2 regions of the Ectobacillus sp. JY-23 genome follow, and region 1 is predicted to be linked to the other one. Evidence: riboswitches for the same ligand, from Rfam matches in the RefSeq annotation. Region 1 holds a riboswitch; the other holds the start of a gene.
The links. Region 1 has a riboswitch for cyclic di-GMP ahead of MUG87_RS09910 (anti-repressor SinI family protein). Riboswitches for the same ligand answer to the same signal wherever they lie in the genome.
Positions count from the first base shown of each region.

Region 2: another riboswitch for cyclic di-GMP. It lies ahead of MUG87_RS17575 (glycoside hydrolase family 191 protein); the one in region 1 lies ahead of MUG87_RS09910 (anti-repressor SinI family protein).

Region 1 is NZ_CP095462.1:1,916,909-1,924,476, forward strand. It holds gene pckA (phosphoenolpyruvate carboxykinase (ATP)) at 164-1,750, shown strand; gene MUG87_RS09910 (anti-repressor SinI family protein) at 1,865-2,002, opposite strand; cyclic di-GMP riboswitch class I at 2,020-2,104, opposite strand; gene MUG87_RS09915 (ABC transporter substrate-binding protein) at 2,310-3,287, shown strand; gene MUG87_RS09920 (ABC transporter ATP-binding protein) at 3,291-4,058, shown strand; gene MUG87_RS09925 (ABC transporter permease) at 4,045-4,851, shown strand; gene ytkD (RNA deprotection pyrophosphohydrolase) at 4,932-5,408, opposite strand; gene MUG87_RS09935 (hydrolase) at 5,476-5,793, opposite strand; gene ytzI (YtzI protein) at 5,889-6,029, shown strand; gene MUG87_RS09945 (S-ribosylhomocysteine lyase) at 6,026-6,499, opposite strand; gene yidD (membrane protein insertion efficiency factor YidD) at 6,663-6,893, shown strand; gene MUG87_RS09955 (beta-class carbonic anhydrase) at 6,881-7,444, opposite strand; gene menC (o-succinylbenzoate synthase) at 7,468-7,568, opposite strand, start outside.
Region 2 is NZ_CP095462.1:3,480,870-3,488,437, reverse strand. It holds gene MUG87_RS17605 (pentapeptide repeat-containing protein) at 1-145, opposite strand, end outside; gene MUG87_RS17600 (DinB family protein) at 466-909, shown strand; gene MUG87_RS17595 (serine hydrolase domain-containing protein) at 1,047-2,291, opposite strand; gene MUG87_RS17590 (TetR/AcrR family transcriptional regulator) at 2,318-2,932, opposite strand; gene MUG87_RS17585 (hypothetical protein) at 3,365-4,006, shown strand; gene MUG87_RS17580 (PP2C family serine/threonine-protein phosphatase) at 4,003-4,791, shown strand; gene MUG87_RS17575 (glycoside hydrolase family 191 protein) at 4,831-5,664, opposite strand; cyclic di-GMP riboswitch class I at 5,697-5,853, opposite strand; gene pelG (exopolysaccharide Pel transporter PelG) at 6,174-7,568, opposite strand, start outside.

The sequences.
Region 1 (7,568 bases):
GCCTACCTGTACAAATAACGTAAACATAAAAAAAAAGAAAGCCTATTCATTACAAATACACAAACAATTCATAACAATTAGTATACATTATTTATATGAATGTGTTATACTCTTATTGGGTATATGAGAAATTTTCATAAAATAAACAAAGGATGGTATGTATATGAGTACTGTGAATGTCCAAATCGAATTAGATGAGCTATTGAACGGAAGCAATGCACACGTGCAATTAAGCGTTCCACAGCTGGTTGAGAGAGTGCTGATGCGCGGCGAAGGCACGCTGACCTCGACAGGAGCAGTTTCTGTTTCAACGGGTAAATATACAGGACGTTCCCCTAAAGATAAATTTATTGTAAAAGAAGCGTCGGTTGCAGATAAAATTGATTGGGGTTCTGTCAATCGCCCAATTTCTGAAGAACATTTTAATCATTTATATACAAAAGTGTTAGAGCATTTAAAAGAAAAAGAAGAGCTTTTTGTATTCAAGGGATTTGCAGGAGCTGATCATAGCTATCGCCTACCGCTTCAAGTTGTGAACGAATATGCATGGCACAATCTATTTGCGCATCAGTTGTTCATTCGTCCAACGCAAACAGATCTTGCTAATCATGAGGCACAGTTTACAATCGTATCGGCTCCAACATTTAAAGCGGACCCAGCGATAGATGGCACAAACTCCGAAACATTTATCATTATTTCTTTTGAAAAACGCATTGTCCTCATTGGTGGTACAGAGTATGCCGGTGAAATGAAAAAATCTATTTTCTCTATTATGAACTTCTTGCTACCAGAACAAGACATTCTATCCATGCATTGCTCTGCAAATGTGGGAGAAGAAGGTGATGTAGCTTTATTCTTCGGGTTGTCTGGTACAGGCAAAACAACATTGTCTGCAGACCCAACCCGCAAATTAATTGGTGATGACGAGCACGGCTGGTCTGAAAATGGGGTATTTAATATTGAGGGTGGCTGCTATGCAAAATGCGTAAGTCTTTCTCGTGAGAAAGAGCCGCAAATCTTTGACGCAATTACATTTGGTGCCGTTTTAGAAAATGTTGTAGTAAACGAGAATACAAGAATTGCAGACTATAACGATGTCTCTTTAACAGAAAATACACGGGCTGCTTATCCGATGGAAGCGATTGATAACATTATTCTTCCAAGTGTTGCTGGTCATCCCAATACGATTATCTTTTTAACAGCCGATGCATTCGGTGTGTTACCTCCAATCAGCAAGCTATCAAAAGAGCAAGCGATGTACCATTTCTTAAGCGGCTACACAAGTAAGCTAGCTGGTACAGAGCGCGGCATTACATCACCGCAAGCAACATTCTCTACATGCTTCGGATCGCCGTTCCTGCCTCTACAGGCATCTCGCTATGCAGAAATGCTGGGTGAAAAAATTGATAAGCACAATGCACAGGTATTCCTTGTTAATACCGGCTGGACTGGGGGCGAATATGGCGTTGGAAAACGTATGAACCTCGCCTATACACGTGCAATGGTGCAGGCTGCCTTAAACGGCGAATTAAAACTTACAGAAACAGTGAAAGACGATATTTTTGGCCTGGAAATCCCACTTCATGTGCCTGGTGTTCCTGATGAAGTGCTAACACCAATAAAAACATGGACAGATCAAGATGCTTACAAAGCAAAAGCATTGGAGCTCGCAAATCAATTCAAAGAAAACTTCAAGAAATTTGATGGTATCGCGGACAGCATTATCAAATATGGCGGGCCAATTGCTTAAAAAAGCACCAAAAAACCTTGTACCAATCAGTACAAGGTTTTTTTTGGGATTAAAAAGGCAGTCATATCGACCGCCAATCTTATCGGATATCCAGTTTTATTTGCGCTTTCATTTCTACATAGAGACGTTACTTAAAAACTTTCGAACTTCTTCCGCTGAAATTCCCATATCAATAGCCTCTATCATCAAATCCAGCCATTCCTGATCTAAATTGTTTTCTTGATGTACCGCAGTTGGTTGTGCCTGTTTCATAGTTAGCTACCTCCGTTAGCGGCAGCCCAGCCATCATAGTATTTCTACCTTAGACCCGTGACTTTGCGTCCTTGCTTTTCAACAAGTTTGCCTTTCACAATTTCCGATTTTTATTTTATAAAATAATCCCATAAATAGATTACCATATTTCTAGTCTCTTAGGTATATACATAAAAATAAATATTCCGACATTTTTCTACAATTCAGCGCATTTGATTTCCCTAATCTAGGCATTCACACTATATAGGATTATCACATATAGTATACCAAATTATCGTGGGAGGTGGGAGCCTTGCGTAAAAGTCTTATTTTACTAACTATTTTTTTAATTACATTTTTCTCTTTTACAGGTTGTACACAAACAGAAAAATTGGAGAAAGTGCGCGTTGGTGAAGTAACACATTCGTTATTCTATGCCCCGCTATATGTGGCCATTGGAAAAGGTTACTTTAAAGAAGCTGGTTTAGATGTTGATTTACAAACAACTGCCGGCGGTGACAAAACAATGACAGCTCTATTGTCAAACGGGATTGATATCGCATTGGTTGGTTCTGAGACAACAATTTACGTACACAGTCAAGGTGCCAAAGACCCTGTTATCAACTTTGCACAGCTTACGCAAACAGACGGTACATTCCTAGTATCTCGTAAAAAGGTTGATTCTTTCAGCTGGCGCGACCTTGAGGGTACTACATTTTTAGGGCAGCGTAAAGGCGGTATGCCGCAGATGGCAGGCGAGTTTGTATTAAAAAAACATGGCATTGATCCGCAAAAGGATTTAAATTTGATTCAAAGCATTGAATTTGCTAATATCGCTAATGCCTTCGCATCCGGCACAGGTGATTACGTACAGCTATTCGAACCAACTGCCAGCATCTTTGAGAAAGAAGGCAAAGGACACATTGTTGCTTCCTTCGGTGCTGAACTAGGTAAAGTACCGTACACAACGTTTATGGCAAAACAAAGCTTCTTAAAGAACGACGCAAAAACAGCGGAAGCTTTTACAAAAGCGATTTATAAAGCACAGCAGTGGGTTGACACCCACTCTCCGGCAGAGATTGCTGAAGTCACTGCCCCGTTCTTTAAGGATACACCATCCGATATTATGGTAAAGGTTATTGAGCGCTATAAAAATCAAAACTCCTATGCGACAAACCCGATTTTAGATGAAGAAGAGTGGAATAACTTGCAAAGCATTATGAAGGAAGCTGGGGAGTTGCCAAAGCAAGTGCCGCATGCTGAGCTGGTCAACACAAAAATTGCTGAAAAAGCGATTGGACAATAAGTCATGGGGACAGGATTTTTAACCATTCAGGAAGTTTCTCATTGTTTTTTTTCAGCACAAGAGGCATCTCTTGTGCTCTCTGATATTAATTTGGACGTACAAGAAGGAGAATTTATTTCGTTTCTTGGGCCGAGCGGCTGCGGAAAGACTACATTGCTGTCTATCATTTCCGGTATTTTAACCCCGCTGCAAGGTAAGGTATTGCTCGCTGGTGAACCACCAAGCCGTGATATTGGCTACATGCTGCAGCAAGATTATCTGTTTCCGTGGAAAACCATTGAAGAAAATATTATGACCGGACTCCGGATCACAAACACTTATGATACCGCTAGGCGCAACAATGCACTTCATCTTTTGTCGCAGGTAGGGCTTGAGGGGACCGAATCCTTATATCCCAGACAGCTGTCCGGGGGGATGCGGCAACGTGCCGCACTTGTTCGTACGTTGGGTGCAAACCCAAAGCTTTTACTGTTAGATGAACCGTTCTCTGCGCTTGATTATCAAACAAAGCTAAAGCTTGAGGAGCTTGTATTTTCGCTATTAAAGGAGTTTCGAAAAACGTCTGTCCTCGTCACACATGATATTGAGGAAGCAATCGCAATGAGCGATCGAATTGTACTGCTGCGAGCAAAGCCTGGGCGCATCGCTAAGGTTGTACATGTACCAGAAGAGGTCCGGCGCTTATCACCGTTTGCTGCACGTCGTCATCCCGCTTTTACTGCGTTGTTCCAATCTGTATGGAAGGAGCTGGAGCAGCTTGAGCAATCTTAACTTAGAACAATTACATCAAATTCATAAAAAACAAGAACAGCGAACGCGCCGAACTGTACGATTGCTGCAAGCGGTGATTGTAATCAGCTTCTTCGGTCTTTGGGAAGTGGCAAGCAGATGGCTTTGGATTGATCCGTTGTTATTCAGCTCTCCTTCTGCTATCTTTCGCCTCTTGTCTGAAAAAATAAGGGATGGAAGCTTGTTTCCTCATCTGTCTGTTACCGTATTTGAAACGTTTCTTGGATTTGTGCTCGGTACCTTGCTCGGTACAATCATCGCCACCTTGCTGTGGTGGATGCCTATTCTCGCGAGAACACTTGACCCCTATCTAGTTGTACTAAACGCAATGCCAAAAGTAGCGCTCGGCCCCATCATTATCGTTATCTTTGGACCAAATATTACATCTTCTATTGCAATGGGTGTTATTATTTCTGTGATTATTACCATCTTGGTCATTTATGCCGCCTTTTTAGAAATCGATCCTAATTATCTAAAAGTCATGCAAACCTTCGGAGCAACGAAATGGCAAACCTATAAGGAAGTTATTTTACCTGCTTCTCTTCCAGCCATTGTCTCAACATTAAAGGTAAACGTTGGGCTGGCATGGGTTGGGGTTATTTTTGGAGAGCTGCTCGTTTCCAAGCAAGGCCTTGGCTATTTGATTAGCTACGGCTTTCAAGTATTTAACTTTACTCTGGTACTAATGAGTGTGTTGCTCACTTGTATATGCGCTACGGTGATGTACGTATTTGTCGAATGGTTTGAACGATTTGTCACACGAAAACGCGTTTAACGCATAGAGCAAGTTTAGACTATATCTGTTTTTTCCTTTCAAAAAGATACAAATAAAACCAAACCGCCGTCGGTTTGGTTTTATTTGATATCCTGCAAGCTTCGCACCTGTGCCAAGCTGTGCACGAGCACATCATCGCGCATAATGAAGCTGAACTTGCGATTTTCTTTTATATTCTCTGGAAGCTTCTCAAGCAGCACATGCCCTTTTGTTTCATCGGGATGCGTATGCTCGTGCACATCGCTAATTTCGGCGAAGTAAATATTTTTAATAATAATCTTATCCTTACCTGACACTTTATACTGTCCAATATATTGTAAAGAAGAAACAATGCCTCCTGTTTCCTCCTTTACTTCACGGACTGCCGCTTCCTCAGGTGTTTCCCCGTCCTCTACTTTACCTCCTGGAAATTCAAGACCACGTCGTAGATGATGAGTCAACAGCCATTGGTTTTGATAGCGACAGATTACCCAAACATGCTTAGGTGTGCGTGAAAAAGGATGATTATCAAATGACAACTCCACCTTATTTTGATAGTAATCTGTAAATGTGTACATGAACCTGCTCCCAACTAACCGTTTCTTACCCCAAATTGTAGCATATTCTGCGAAGGCTTGCCTACTTTTACAGACCGTCAATAATCCCCATTTGTGCAATTAACTCCCTTGCCTCACCATCACCAAGCTCATAAATCATACGATATGCTTCCTGTAGACGCGCATCATATTTATCATTCGCATGGTCATGATGATACTCTAAAAACGGAATATGCGAACGCCAAAACGAACGGATATCTTCTACATATGCGCTATCAAATAATTGACGAAGTCTAATAATTTCTTCATCTGTCGCTTGAATTTCAAAGCTGTACGTATTAGCAGTTTTACTTCTTGAAATACTGCCTTCTCCTACTGAAATGTAGTATGTTTGCTTTTCCATGATAAATCCCCCTTAACGCATTCTTTATGTTCATTTTGCGCCGGAAGATTAGAAATATACCAAACGCTGTGATACGATGGCGGTAAAGGGGGACACATATGGCGGTTATATTAATTGTAGCTGTACTTGTTGTAGTTGTCGTTTTATTGCTTTCTGTATTTACAGTAAATAAGGGCTATTCTTACAAGCACACCGTAGATCGTGCCGAAGATAGCCCTTATCAACAACCTAAAGATTAACCAAATACTTTTTCAAGCTCTGCATGGTCTTGAGACAACCAGAAGTTCATCAAGCGCTTTGCACCTTCAAGATCATGTAGCTTTGCTTGCCCGCACTGTGTTTCATTCGCAGCTGGCACCTCTGTAATTTGTACAGCGTCTCTCATTGTATCATCTAATAGTTCAATGATCTCACGTACAGTTGGCGTACCGCTCACAACGAGATAAAAGCCTGTTTGGCAACCCATAGGGGAAATATCAATAATATCAAAATGACTGTGCTTTTCTACATATTTACGTAAATTAAACGCCAGCAAATGCTCTAACGTATGAATCACATCCGGCTTCATGGCTTGCTTGTTTGGCTGACAAAAACGGATATCATATTTATTTACAACACCGTCGCTACCTACTTTATGAACACCGCAATGTCTTACATACGGAGCTTTTACAATATTATGATCAAGTTCAAAGCTTTCTACTGATGGCATGTTCATCTCTCCCTTTGCCCTTAATAAGGGGTAATTCCGATATATTTAATATGATATACCGAACCATTCCAATAGTAAAGCATTATGTTACGTGATTTTACACACCAAATTATGTTAGGATAGAAGCACTATTACTATTCATATGTGAGCGAGGATATCATTCATGAAAAAAATATTAATGCTTCTTATTATCTTTTATCAGCGCTTTCTTTCGCCGCTCAAACCACCTTCCTGCCGCTTTCATCCCACATGCTCTCATTATGGCTTAGAAGCGCTACGTGTGCACGGCGCATGGAAGGGAACGTATTTGACGGTTATGCGCATTTTAAAATGTCACCCATTTCACCCTGGTGGCTTTGACCCTGTGCCCGAAAAGAAGAATCAGTCTTCGTAACCATCCACAACTACATCTAAGCGACCCGTTTTCGGATCAATAACCAGACCATGCACCGGCAGTTCTGGTAGCATAAGCGGATGGTTACGAATAATATCAACACTGTGCTTCACGCTTTCTTCTACGCTTGAAAAGCCACGCAAAAACTTTTCAAGATCTAGCCCAGAATACTTGAGCGTGTCCAGCTTTTCTTCAGAGATGCCGCGCTCTTTCATTTTTTCAATCGTGCTTGCCGCCTGTAAACTTGCCATGCCGCAATCATAGTGACCGATTACACAAACCTCATCTGCTCCCAGTTCATAAATCGCTACTAAAACACTTCTCATGATACTGCCAAAAGGATGCGCAATAACCGCACCTGCTACCTTAATGATTTTCACATCACCATTGCGAATATCCATTGCTTTTGGTAGCAATTCTACAAGACGTGTATCCATACAAGAAATAATAACCAAGCGCTTGTCTGGAAACTTATTTGTCGCAAATGATTCATACTCTTTCTTTTCTACGAACTGTTTGTTGTACGTTAAAATTTCATCCATGATACGCATGATTCGTTTCCCCCTATACATATTTACATATGCTGTGATTGAATTGTTATATAATTAAGATACTCTCTATCAACCTGAAAACCGAGCCCGATTTGCTCTGGAACTGAAATTTTGCCATGGTGCA
Region 2 (7,568 bases), 1.6 Mb from region 1:
ACCCCTTGCTTCGTAACTCGTCATGAATACCACATAAAAAATCGGACTGCAAATTCCGGCACGGTGTACCACTATCTTTGTTAAAAGCGAAATCGGCTGATTTTGCGTAGGGCAAAGCCACGCAGCACAAGCCAAAGCAGTTCATACAATCCGAGCGCAATTTTTGTTCTATACTTCGTTGATTAGACAATACAAACACTTCTTTCTATCAGATTCTTCAGAATGGCTTTTCCTTACCAAAGTCGTTTCCGCACACATCCTCACCATTTTCTTTGGTGGAATTTCTATTATTCTAGGCTCCATTCTCTCATTACCTTGGTAATCCATGTCTAACATGCATGTCAATTAACATATTTATAAAAAGATATCATGCATAAGGAGGCAACTATCATGCTTCAACGCCCGCAATCGAACGAATACAATCCATATTTCGCAGGATACCTCGCACACGTTCCCGATGGAGACTTGCTCGAAATTCTAAAGAAGCAACAAGAAGACACACATCGCTTGGTCGAAAACGTATCAAAAGCGCAAGAGGAATACCGATATGCTGTAGGAAAGTGGAGCCTAAAGGAGGCGCTCGGACATATCGCGGATACGGAGCGCGTGATGAGCTACCGTCTTCTTGTCGTGGCCCGTGGCGACCAAATGCCGCTGCCGTCGTTCGATGAGGACGCCTATATAGCGAACGCAGACTTCCACCGGCTCGAGTTGCATCATGTGCTTGCGGAGCTATCGGCGGTCCGTCAATGCACCTGTTCCTTACTGACGTGCCTACCCGATCACGCATGGAAGCGAACCGGCACGGTTTTGGAGTATCCAACTACCGTACGCGCAATCGCATATATCATCGCCGGTCATGCGCTCCATCATCAAAACATCATACAAGAAAGATATATACTGAAATAGTACCACGGACAAAGAGGGAAGAAAACACCGTCTTCCCTCACTTCAATATCTCAGATAGGCTCAGACCAGCTCACACAAGAATCCATATCAGAATAATGGCCTCCTGCGGTCCAATTTTAGGCCCCTTCAGGACTTCCTCACTTTTCATACCTCGTTGTACTGCCGTCTGGTCCTGTCACAGTAACCGCCCGCACGTGTCTCATCTCCAGCTCGAACACATACGTATCATGCACGAAATCGCTTTTGCACACAACCCTTTCTTCAGTGGCTTCAACAGGGAACAAACGGAATTTGTAAGGAACACCGTACATTTTTGGAATGATCGCGTACAACGTGTCATCAAAGCCGATGGACAGCGCCCCATACTCTCCTGTCAAATACAGCATCGGCAGATCGAGCGCGCGGAACGCCCGTAGCGGCCGCACCTCTTCCCCAAGCACAATTTTTTTCAAATCCCTGCCGATGCTGATTACGGGTGTAATGTTAATGTTGCTTAACACGATTACAGTCAACTCGTTTTCCAAATCCAGCAGAAAATAATTTACAAATCCGTTAATGTCACCAAAATGACTCGCTTGCCGCCCCTCGATGAACCAACCAAGCCCATAACCATGAGAAGCCTTGAACATTTCCTCCTGCAGTTCTTTACATAGCAGCTTGTTCGTTTGCAATGCCTCACTCCAAATATATAAATCTTCTATTGTGGAATATACACCATAGGCACCAAGCGGAAAGCTCATGTCGATGAATTCCGTGTGGATGACATCGCCCCATACCGTATGACCGGTCGCCAATGATGGTACAATCTGTCGCCCATTATCCACACCCGTGTTTTTCAGGCCTAATACATCGAAAATCTCTCTCCGCAAATAAGCTTCGTATGACATACCCGACACCCTTTCAATAATGGCTGTCAAAAGGAGGTAGCCGGAATTACTGTAGCTCATGCGGGTACCCGGATCAAACTCCAGCGGCATATGCCAAAACGAACTAAGCACCGCCTCCAAGGTCGTCCGCAATCGCATACTTTGCTCCCAATATGCCGGAAACGATGTAAAATTTGGGATGCCGGATGTGTTTTGAAGCAAATGCCGAATTGTGACAGGCTCATGCGGAAAATCTGGCAATACTGTCTCGACAGCACCATCGATATCAAGCCTTCCCATTTCATGCAGCTGCAAAACTGCCATCGCCGTGAACGCTTTTGTCAAAGACCCGATGCGAAATTTACTTTTCGTTGTATGCGCTACTTCATATTGAAAGGAAGACATGCCATAGCTCTCTTTTAGCAATACATCTTCTTTGTGTGCGACAAGCACAGCACCGTTAAAATAATTGCTCGTGGCAAGCATATCCATATAGGCTTGGACCTTTTTCTTCATATACTCCTCCTTATCAAGCAGTGTGTTCACTTTTTTCCTACATACAAGAGCACCATCTGTTCTGCTTGTATAAAATGACGGCGATACTCATATTCGTCACCAATAACCGAGTAATGCAGCGATAAACCATCAATTATGCCCCAAAACATGCTGGCGATTACAGTCGCATCAACATGCGCCTCGAATTCACCGCTTGCTTTTCCCTCTTCAATGATCTCTTTCAAAAAATCACGATATTGATACTTATAGCGCGACACCATAATGTCGCGGAGATTCTCATGACGAGCAGAATGAATCCAGAATTCCATATGCACCCGAATTAACCCTTGCCACTGCAGACCCACTTTCGCCTCTCGATACATACGAAACAGCTCTTTTATTTTTCCGGTCGCACCTTCAATCGTCGCAAAACGCTCACGAAGCGCAGTAAACGTTCGACTTGTTCTTTCTTCCATCAATGCAATATATAATTCTTCCTTGCTGCTGAAATAGTTGTAAATAAACCCTTTGCTCGTTTTAGAATACGCGGCAATATCATCAATTGTGGTAGCATCATATCCTTTTTCCGAAAAGCATTGCAATGCACTTTCTAGCAGCAACTCTCTCTTTCTTTCCTTATATTCCTCAGAAACCTTTGGCATACGACACATCCTCTTATATTCATTTCAATCTTATTTTTAGCATCATGGCGGCCTTGGAGCCCTTTTTTCTTCTAAACCCTGACCGTAGCCCGTTTCTCTCTTTTATTTAGGCTGTTTTCGCAAACTTTATTGCTATGTAACAAGTAGTGAGGAGTGGTTGATTTCTACTCCAGTTTGCTCGCTTCAACCAACCTAAAGCAAAGAAACCTATCTAAAAACCACAATCTTTTAGAAAAGAGCCTTTATTTAAAACACTTTTTTCTTGTAAGCTTCGTTATTGCTTTCCGTTACGGAGTGCGGGCAATCAGGGAGTTTTCTTATATAATAAACTGACTATTTAGTTTACCAAGATGATAGCATACAAACAAGTACCTCATGTGATATAATTTAAAACATTCTTTTTATTCAGATTTATATAAAATTGAGGTGAATATGATGCACATAGAAGAAGGTCACTTATCAGGGCAGCACCATTCTACTATCCCGTACACTTTTTTCCGTCACGACAATAGCCACAAGCTTTGCATTGTATTTCCTGGACTAGGCTATACGGCGCAAAGGCCGCTACTTCATTACCCGACCGGTTTATGTGCGGAAAACGGTCACGATATACTCCTAGTAAACTATACATATAAAGATAACGCTGCTTTTCGAGAGCTGGACGAAGTAAGTAGAAATGCTTGGTTACAAGCGGATGGGGAAGCTATCCTCTCCTTGCTGGGAGAAACATATACCCGTATCACCATGATCAGCAAATCTATCGGCTCTATTCCCATGGCGCACCTTGCCCTGCATCACTTGCCAGAAGCAACGCGGATTTGGCTGACGCCGCTACTTCCCCAAGACGATGTCCAGCAAGCGATTGCATCCAAGCAATCATTCGCCGTCATCAGTAAGGAAGACCCTTTTTTTCGCGAAGATATTTGGAAAGCAATTGAAAATAGCGCTGCCACAACGCTTTTGTTTGAAGGCGGCGATCACAGTCTCGAAACAGAAAATGTACTCGAAACCATGGATATACACCGCAGCATGATGGTGCATATGCAAGATTTCCTAAAGGAGCAAAACCTATGACTTCCTGGAACTGGTCCGGCAAAAATGGTCTATACTTAGATACCATATTACAAAAGCAAATTGGCGCTGTTTATGTAGGGGTGTGCGGCGGCTGCACGGAAAGTGGTGCTTACAAAAATGAAGACGCCGCCTTTGTTTTAGAAGGAGCAGATTGGGAGCTCGCATGCGTCATGGACGCGCACGCAAGCGCGGAAAGTGTAGAGGTGCTGCTGGATTTACTGCGCGCACACGAAGCACAATTTAACGAGATCCTGTCACAGCCTGTTTCCTTAGCTTTTTCACACATACAGACTGAAGTTGTATCTCTGCTTTCATCTCCTGCTTTTCGCAGCATCTGTAAGCAGACAACAGGAGAAACAGCCCTGCTGCTTGCCGTTCGCAAGGATCAATTTGTATGGTGGCTTTCCATCGGGGATTGTGTGCTGTATATTCTGCACCCAGACCTCGCTCGTCTTGGTCAATATGCGATGAATCAACGTCAATTTTTTGAATGGGTGGGACATGTTAACACGTTTGAGCTCGATATCCCTTGTTATACAACCGGTGTGCGCGAGCTGCGCGAAGGCCGCAACACCATTGTTTTATTAACTGATGGATTACTGGAGTTCGGCTCTCGCCCCTTCGAAAACGGAAAAGCCCTATACGACTTATTTACAAAGCCAGTTCCTGGGGCCGTCCAAGCTGCATTAGAGCAGTTTCTACAGGAAAAAGGAACGGACAGCGCCACCATCGTTGCTTGGAGTTATGAAAATGCAACGCAAGGGCAACTGCCAAGCTCTTTATAAATTATGGTTATAAAAAAGCAGGACGCAATGTCCTGCTTTTTACCAAGCGTCATAGCCGCGATTCGTATGAAAATGGATAAATCCATTTTGCTTCGCAAGCAATGTGCTTTTTTCCTTCTCCGCAGATGAAACCGTCAACACTTCTATTTCGTATTGCTTTCGCAGAGCGTGAAGGTCACGGATGCGGTTTAAAGACCATTCATCACGTGCGACACTCTTATAGTGAAACCCCTCCCACATAATAGCGTCTACATATGGTGCTGTTGTGCTTTTTAATGTGGCAAAGCCCCAGTTTTGAATCAAGGATAGGTTAGGATACTTTTTCTGGATTCCCTGCAAGAAGGTTTTCATCCCTTGTCGCTGCTGAAGCAGCACAGAGCCCGTATGCTCGTTGTCAATATCACCTACTGTATCCAGAAAAATACCGTCAAATCCCTTTTCTACAATGTGCTTTTTAATTTCCTCCATAAGGATACCGCGGTAATGTACAGAAGTGATATCCATCAGATAAGAATCCCATTCCGCATAATGTACTTTTTTGCCACCCCGATAAAAAAAATCCTTTGCGGCAAAACGCTTCATCAGCTCTTGATTCCAGCTTGCAGCCTCCATTGTACTTATGTATCCATACACCTTGGTACCCTTTGCTTGCAGTTGCTGAATTTTTGTAGCATTGTAATGATACGGCTCAATGATGACAAAATCATATGTCGCTAGCTGCGATAACATCCGTTTGTTTGGTGCATTATAAAAAATCTTATACGTCTTCGCGCCCTTCAGCGGATTCACCAAACTAGCTTGCACCTTTCCTATACTTGGCCAAAATGCAGCTAAAGCCACCACCACACAAAACAAAAACTTTACCACCTTCACTACAAATCCCTCCTCAATGGGGGGATGGGAGGTTTCGCAGACTGGCGATCGGTATACCTGAAAAGCGGAGCTGGCCGCTTTGGCACAGAATCTAAGGTTCTCGGCCCTAAAAAGCGCTTATATTGTTTCAGATATCGACGACCCATGTCTTTGCGTCCTTGCTTTTCAACAAGTTTGCCCATCACCATATTTTTATATTAAGTTTAATTTATAATAAGATAATAAACAATAAAATGAAAAATAATACTTTAATAAAAATATTATTTTTCTGTAAATTCATACATGTTTTTTATATTTCTTTATTTAAAGGCTATGTTACAGCCTAATGTTGATAATGGGTACTTGTTGACTGGAGTGAAGGGGGGAGACGCCTGCGGGACAAGCAGACCCCGCAGGCGCATAGCGCTGAGGAGGCTCCCTGACTGCCCGCGGAAAGCGAACCCCCGTAACGGAAATCAACAACGAACTTTAACAGAGCCTATTTAAAAAGCAAAATAATGCTGTTGCTTCTATAGTCCTAAGCGATTGAAGAACCTCCCTAATCTGTGAAAGTACGATGTTTTCCGTTCAGCTGCTCCTTTATCTCCCATAAATGTGTGAAAATCGATGTCTTTCACATACGCAGTCAGTCTAAAGGAGGTATATACAAATGTCAGAATAGAGCTAATAGCAAAGCTAAGGCCATATCCATCAAGACCTAGCGGCATACAAAGCAATGTGAGCAATATGTTGGAAGTAAAGAAAATGATGCTTGTATACATAGCTCCCTTTCGGTCTTCAAAATACAGCAGCAGCAAACTGATTACAAGCACCATAGCATTCGCAAATGCACCAACAATTGTGATACATAACATGCCAAAAAACGGCTGTTGAATCCCGAATCTTTCCGCAAAGTACACAATAGTGGCCATCACAAGAATTGAAAATAAGCCCTGATTTCGCAGCAAGCGCTCCAATTCTTGCCTCAGCACAATTTGCATCGTCTCCTTAGCTCTTTTAATCTGCTGCAAAGAGCCGCCTTCATTGATATAGCCGTAAAAAGTGCGATAGCGCTGATAAAAACGTGTTTCAATTGAAAGTACAAAGAGCATCATTGTTGGAATGATAGATAAATATGCCAAAAAAACGGCCGTATCATATAACGTATGATACCGAAACGAACCTTCTATATAGGACGCGCCTTCTCCAAACCAAATGATCCAGTTACATCCCCAAACACCGGCATTATATAGAAAGCCTGTCCAAAAGAGAGACGGATACCGATCAAAATAAGTAAGATACGTAAATGGATTTGTGGCACTTCGCTTTGGAAAGCTAATCAATAGCGAAAAATATAAAACGAACAACGTTACAACCATACCGAACGTGAATGCAGCCAAGAGAAGAAACGCATTCATTTGTACCGAATATTGACTGAACTCGACCAGATATATCAGAAGTGCCGTCGCACCGAGACTCGCAGCCCCGCCCAGAATAAAGCTGTAGGCGATTGGCTGATAGTATTTAGCAGCAGTCAAAAATAAAAATAATATCCAAATGACATTCATTACACTCAATAAAATCAGCAACAGCAGCTTATACAGAAACGGCAACGGTGAAAATATGGCAAACACGCACCAAAGAATGATTCCCAATCCGATTGCTGTTTGAGAAGCCCCCAGAAAGGTAGGGTATACTTCATCGGAACGCTTTTCATAAAACAAATCCGCAATATAACGTGTCACAATTAAATTTTGTACTCCAAAGATAACCTGAGAAAAAATAAAGCAATACGAGATAGATGCTAAAAACAATTCACGTACCTGCATGGTTACACCGGCCATACCAATTAGCCACTGCACCAAAGCAAGTGTGACTACAACGACAAGCCACGGTCCAGCGGTAATAAGCACCGCAAAGCCGTA